2 regions of the Kribbella sp. NPDC056861 genome follow, and region 2 is predicted to be linked to the other one. Evidence: riboswitches for the same ligand, from Rfam matches in the RefSeq annotation. Region 2 holds a riboswitch; the other holds the start of a gene.

Region 1 (3,403 bases), on a different contig from region 2:
GTGCGGTGATGGCGCAGCGGCCCGACCTGTTCGCAGTAGCTCTGCCGGGTGTCGGCGTGATGGACATGCTGCGCTTCCATCTCTTCACCGTCGGCGCTGCCTGGGCCTCGGACTTCGGGCTGCCCGACGACCCCGCGCAGTTCGAGGACCTGCTGGCCTACTCGCCACTGCACAACCTGCGCGACGGTACGGCGTACCCGGCGACGCTGGTCGTCACGGGCGACCATGACGATCGGGTGGTGCCGCTGCACAGCCACAAGTTCATGGCGACGCTGCAGCACGCCCACACAGGGGATGGCCCGGTCCTGAGCCGCATCGAGGTCAACACCGGCCACGGTTTCGGGAAGCCCGCGGCCATGGTTGCGTCGGAGTGGGCGGACCTGCTGGCGTTTGCTGCTCACCACACAGGTCTGGAGCCGGGTATCTAGGTTGTTGATCGGTGGTCTGACCGAGCAGTGGTCAGGCCACCGGTTCACCAGATTCTGGGGGCTACGAGGTCGCGCGGGTCGCCGATCGGCTGACAGCCGTGACCCGACTCCTCGTACTCCGCGGCGAGGCCGTTGACGGCCAGGCTGCGGACCGCGTTGACGAGACGGTCGACGTGCTCGCGCGTCGTACCGAGACCGAGGCTCGCGCGGACGGCGGTGGCTTCCGGGGAGTCGGCCAGCAGGTGGCCGACCAGCGGGTGCGCGCAGAACTTGCCGTCCCGGACACCGATCCCGTACTCCGCCGAGAGCGCAGCGGAGACCAGGGTCGAGCTGACGCCGTCGATGGTGAAGCAGACCGTGCCCACGCGATCCGCGTCGGCGCCGAAGATGTCGTAGGTGTTGACGCCGGCGATCTGCGCCAGACCGGTGCGAAGCCGGGCGAGCAGGCTGCGCTCGTGCTGCTCGATGGCCTCACGGTGCTCGGTGATCGCGGCGCAGGCGGCGGCCAACGCGATCGCGCCGATCACGTTGGGGGAGCCGCCTTCGTGCCGGGCCGGACCTTGGTTCCAGACCGTGGTGTCGCTGGTGACCGAGGCGGTTGCGCCGCCGCCGAGCAGATACGGGTCGGCCGCGTTGAGCCAGTCGGCGCGGCCGATCAGCGCGCCGGCGCCGTACGGGGCGTAGAGCTTGTGGCCGGACAGGGCGACCCAGTCGACGTCGAGCTGCTGGATGTCGACCTCGCGGTGCGGGGCGAGCTGCGCGGCGTCCAGGCAGATCCGGGCGCCGTGCGCCTTGGCCACGGCAGCGATCTCGGCGATCGGGAAGATCTCGCCGGTGACGTTCGACGCGCCGGTGAGGACGACCAGGCGCGGGCCCTCGGGAGCGGTGCGCAGTGCGTCGGCGACCGCGGTGACGGCAGCGGTGTGGCTGGTCGGCGCGGCGAGCCGGATGGTCCGATCGGTCGGCCAGGGGAGGAGAGCGGCGTGGTGCTCGGACTCGAACACGATCACGGTCGCGTCGGCCGGGAGTGCACGGGCCAGCAGGTTGAGGGCGTCGGTCGTCTGGCGGGTGAAGATCACCTGGTCGTCCTCGCGGGCGCCGACGAAGCCGTGCACCTCGGCGCGGGCCCGCTCGTACCACTGGGTGGTGATGCGGGATGCGTACCCGTTGCCGCGGTGCACCGACGCGTACGACGGGAGCGCGGCCTCGACCGCTGCTCGCACCGACTCCAGACACGGCGAGCTCGCACCGTGGTCGAAGTTCGCGTAGTCGGTGACGCGGCCGTCGGCCAGCGGGACCAGCAGGTCGCTCGCGACGGTGGCGGGGATGCTGCCGGTGGTGAGTCTGGCGACAGCCGGCCGGGTGGTCACGGCGGTGTTGGCAGTCTCGAGGATGGAGAGAATCGACATGGTTCTGGCTCCCAGGGGGGTCCGCACTTGCCGAAACGGGGTATCCGAACGGCCGGGTCCTCACCCAGGGCACCCCACCGCGGAGGAGGGTTGCCGGCCAGCGAGCTGGGGCTTGGCGCTGGCACTCATGACCTGCCAACGAAGGTAGCCAACGAAGTGCTGGGTGCGCCAGCAGCTATCTCATGGATTGGGATACTCGCACGTATCGTGAGACGCCAGGCGTGACGGGATCGCTGATTTCTGGTTCGAAGTAAAGCGATGGCTCGTGCGGGCAGTGCCGGGGGAGGATGCGCGGATGACTTGGACCGCACCCGAGGTCGATCGGCCCGAGGGCTCGCTGATCGCTCCCGAGCCGGAACTGCTCGCCGGATATCTGAACTTCTACCGGGCCACGTTGCTGCACAAGTGCGCCGGCCTGACCGCCGAGCAGCTCGCCGCACAGCCGTCGCCGCCGTCGAATCTGACGCTGCTCGGACTGCTCCGGCATCTGACCAAGGTGGAGCGGATCTGGTTTCGCATCTACTTCGCCGCGAGCGACCCGGCCGAGCCTGTTTTCGACCCGGCGCTCGGCAAGGACGCCGACTTCGAGCTGATCGACGCGAGCCGTGCTCAGGCGGAGTACGAGGGTCTGATCGCCGAGTGGGCGCTCTCCGATCAGGCCGCTGAGGGGCACTCGCTTGACGAGCAGTTCACCTTCCGGGACGAGGTCTCGTCGCTGCGGATGATCTACATCCACCTGATCGGTGAATATGCCCGGCACTGCGGTCATGCCGACCTGCTGCGGGAGCAACTCGACGGCACCACCGGCGCGTAGTACGGGGTTGGATGGGGGTTGCCGTCGGTGTCGTGACGCTACGGATGGGGCGGTGTGATCGGCGTGTGACACGTGTGACTCGAGTGGTAGTCGGGGTAGCCTGCTAGACATGGCGACCCGCACGTCTTCCACGGCGCGGGCGCGGAAGTCGGCAGCCAGCGGCCCAGCTAAGGGTGGCGCGGCAGCTGGTAGCCGCTCCCGTCCATCAGCCGCGCAGAAGCGTGGGCAGAGCACGAAGCGCAGTGGCACCACCGCTGCGCGGACAGCCACACCCAAACCCAGCAGTGCAGGTCCGTTCGCGTCCGCGATGCTGGCCATCGCCCGCGGCCTGGTCAAGCTCTGGATCGGGTTCGCTCACCTGCTCGGCGGCATGGTCCGTGGGATCGGGCACGGCGCTCGTGACCTCGACCCGGCCCACCGTCGCGACGGGGCAGGCCTCACGCTGATCGGTCTGGCGCTCGTAGTGGCCGCCGCGATCTGGTGGAACCTCCCTGGCGCAGTCGGCAACGGCGTTCGCACAGTGGTCGGCGGCAGCGTCGGCATGCTGGGCTGGGCCGTACCGCTACTGCTCCTCTTCGTCGCCGTGCGCACGATGCGCGACCCCGAGCGCAATGGCCCGGCCGGTCGCCAGGTGATCGGCTGGACGACTTTCTCGCTCGGTGTGCTCGGTCTGGTGCACATCGCCAACGGACTGCCGCGGCCCAGCAACCCGGCCGACGGCAGGCTGCAGGACGCCGGGGGAGCGATCGGCT
Region 2 (3,403 bases):
GGGCGGCTCTGCTGGTCGGGGCCGTGTTGCCCCGGTTGCTACGGCGGTACGCGATCTCGGCGCCGATCGCCTTCGTGGGCGCCGGCCTGTTGCTCGGGTTGTTCGTCGATCGCTCGCGGTTGAGCCCGATCGCGGAGCCGAAGCTGACCGAGCATCTGGCCGAGCTGACGATCCTGATCGCGCTGATGGGCGTGGGGTTGGCGATCGATCGGCCGATCGGGTGGAAGCGATGGATGGTCACCTGGCGACTGCTGCTGGTGGCCATGCCGGCGTGTATCGCGGCCGTCGCCGGGGTGGGGTGGCTGGTCGGGTTGGCGCCGGCGACCGCGCTGCTGTTGGCCGCAGTACTGGCTCCTACTGATCCGGTGCTGGCGTCCGACGTGCAGGTGCAGGGGCCGACGACGGGTGAGGGCGCTGAGCCCGAAGAGGACGACGAGGTGCGGTTCGCGCTCACCTCGGAGGCGGGGCTGAACGACGGGCTGGCCTTTCCCTTCATCTATGCGGCCGTTTTCGCTGCCACCAAAGGCGCGGTGGGCAACTGGGCGCTGGAGTGGTTCGCCTGGGACCTGATCGGCAAGACCGTGATCGGGGTCGCGATCGGGGTCGGCGCCGGCTGGTTGCTCGGCAAGATGGCTTTCGCGGCGCCGTCGCGGACCTTCCGGCTGGCTGACTCGCGCGAGCCGGTACTGGCGTTGGCGATGACGCTCGGCGTTTACGGGCTCACCGAAGTGCTGCACGGGTATGGGTTCGTCGCCGTGTTCGTGGGTGCGTTGACGTTGCGGGCTTCAGAGCGCAGTCATGACTTCCATGAGGATCTGCACGGCTTCATCGAGCAGCTCGAGCACATCCTCACCTGGGGGATCCTGCTGCTGCTCGGCGTCGCGATCACCGGCGGGCTGCTCAAGCCGCTGACCTGGTCCGGCGCCGCGATCGGGCTACTCCTGGTCCTCGTACTCCGCCCGCTGACCGCCTGGCTCTCGCTGACCGGTACGCCGATGCGCCGGTCCGAGCGTTGGGTGACAGCCGCGTTCGGCGTACGGGGTGTGGGGTCGGTGTTCTACCTCGCGTACGCCGGCGCCGACTTCTCCACCGACCTGCCGTGGTTGTGGGCGACCGTCGGTTTCACCGTCGTGCTGAGTGTGCTGGTGCACGGCGTCGCGGCGACTCCGTTGATGCGGATGCTCGACCACAGGCGTGACAAAGCAGCGAAGTGAGATTGCCGTCTTGCATGGTGGGATCGAAAGACACGATCCGGACCCGATTGGGTAACCTCGGCAGTGCTCATCCAGAGGGACTGAGGGAAACGGCCCGTTGATGTCCCGGCAACCCTCCCCGTACGGCGTTCTCGATCCGAGGCGTCCGGCGGCGGAACGGTGCCAAATCCGTCCTGTGCCGAGATCCGGTACGGGGAAGATGAGGAGGGAAAACTCCGTCATGAGCCTGAGCACCGCAGCCGCCACCCACACCATCCGTGAAGGTGCCTTCGGCAACGGAACCCACCTGAGCTGTCGCGCCTGTGGCGCGAAATCCGAGCTGGGTCCGTTCTATGCCTGTATGGAGTGCTTCGGTCCGCTGGAGGTCGGGTACGAGTTCCCGACCATCACGCGTGAGCAGATCGAAGCCGGACCCAAGAACATCTGGCGGTACCAGCCGCTGCTGCCGGTCCCGGTCGACGTGGCGAGCTTCCCGAACATGGAGCCCGGCTACACCCGGTTGATCGACGCCGGCAACCTGGCCCGCGAGCTGGGCCTGCGCAAGCTGTGGGTGAAGGACGACTCGGGCAACCCCACCCACTCCTTCAAGGACCGGGTGGTCGCGTCCGCCCTGAGCGCCACCCGCGAGCTCGGCATGCGGGTCTTCGCCTGCCCCTCCACCGGCAACCTGGCCAACGCGGTCGCCGCGGCCGCCGCCCGGGCCGGCATCCGCTCGGTCGTGTTCGTGCCGCAGGACCTGGAGCGGCCCAAGATCATCACCACCGCCGTGTACGGCGGGACGCTGGTGGCCGTCGAGGGCAACTACGACGACGTGAACAAGCTCGCCTCCGAGATCGCCGGTGAGGAGGACGGCTGGGCGTTCGTGAACGTCAACGTCCGGCCGTACTACTCCGAGGGCTCCAAGACGCTGGCCTTCGAGATCGCCGAGCAGCTCGGCTGGCGGATCCCGCAGCAGGTGGTGATCCCGGTCGCGTCCGGCTCGCAGCTGACCAAGATCGACAAGGGCTTCACCGAGCTCGGCAAGCTGGGGCTGGTCGACGCGACCGACTACAAGATCTACGGCGCCCAGGCGACCGGCTGCTCGCCGGTGGCGCAGGCGTTCCGCGACGGGTACGACGTGGTGAAGCCGGTCAAGCCGGACACCATCGCGAAGTCGCTGGCGATCGGCAACCCGGCGGACGGGCCGTACGTGCTCGACGTGGCCCGGCGGACCGGTGGGGTGATCGAGGACGTCAGCGACGAAGAGGTGATCGAGGGCATCCAGTTGCTCGCCCGGACCGAGGGCATCTTCACCGAGACCGCGGGCGGGGTGACCGTCGCGACGCTGAAGAAGCTGATCGAGACCGGCCAGCTCGACCCGGAGGCCGAGACGGTGATCATCAACTCCGGCGACGGGCTGAAGACGCTCGACGCCGTGGCCGACCGGGTCGGCCCGAAGGTCACCATCCCCGCGTCGTACGACGCCTTCGTGAAGGCTGGTCTGCAGTGAGTGTGAGCGTCCGTGTCCCGACCATTCTGCGCCCGTACACCCAGGGCGTCTCCGAGGTCTCCGTCGAGGGTGGCACGCTGAGCGAGGTGCTGGAGTCGCTCGATGCGTCGTACCCGGGGATCAAGAGCCGGGTGCTGGACGAGTCGGGTGAGCTGCGGCGGTTCGTGAACATTTATGTGGACAACGACGATGTGCGGTTCTCTGAGGGGCTGCAGACGCCGATCAAGGACGGCGGCCAGGTCTCCATCATCCCCGCTGTCGCCGGCGGCTGATTTTCTTCTTTGTTTTATTGGCGTTTGGGGTCCCCGCCGTGGTGATGAGGCGGGGATCCGCCGTTGTGGCTGAGGTCGGCGTCCGCCTGAAGTACTAGAAGCAGTTGGCTCAGTTGCCTTAGGTGGCACCGAACGCAGAAAGGCAGTGGGCCTCAGCCCACTGCCTTCTGCTTTTCTACTTTCTTCTGTTCTTGTTGCTGTTGGTCAGTCGGTGCCGAACTCCATGGCTGCGTTGTCGAGCAGCTCGTCGTCGGGGTTGATCTGGCCGCGGGAGGCGATCGCGTCGGCGCCGCCTGAGGTCATCTCGCCGATCAGGGTGGTGTCGGCGCCGAGCAGTTCGGCGTGGGCGGAGCCGATCAGGCCCATGCCGGCGTACTGCTCCAGCTTGGCGCGGGAGTCGGCGATGTCCAGGTTCCGCATGGTGAGCT

Evidence for each region. A riboswitch is a leader RNA that binds a small molecule or an ion and turns the genes downstream of it on or off. The one in region 2 is predicted to bind S-adenosylmethionine.
Region 1: linked by a shared signal. The riboswitch ahead of AB0P21_RS04955 (aminotransferase class V-fold PLP-dependent enzyme) and the one ahead of thrC (threonine synthase) in region 2 are both predicted to bind S-adenosylmethionine.

What each region holds. Positions count from the first base shown of each region.
Region 1 is NZ_JBFBNQ010000001.1:1,091,488-1,094,890, reverse strand. It holds gene AB0P21_RS04960 (prolyl oligopeptidase family serine peptidase) at 1-428, shown strand, start outside; gene AB0P21_RS04955 (aminotransferase class V-fold PLP-dependent enzyme) at 473-1,837, opposite strand; SAM riboswitch class IV at 1,856-1,970, opposite strand; gene AB0P21_RS04950 (DinB family protein) at 2,133-2,651, shown strand; gene AB0P21_RS04945 (DNA translocase FtsK 4TM domain-containing protein) at 2,761-3,403, shown strand, end outside.
Region 2 is NZ_JBFBNQ010000003.1:1,113,594-1,116,996, forward strand. It holds gene AB0P21_RS19180 (cation:proton antiporter) at 1-1,214, shown strand, start outside; SAM riboswitch class I at 1,279-1,420, shown strand; gene thrC (threonine synthase) at 1,435-2,703, shown strand; gene AB0P21_RS19190 (MoaD/ThiS family protein) at 2,700-2,975, shown strand; gene argG (argininosuccinate synthase) at 3,180-3,403, opposite strand, start outside.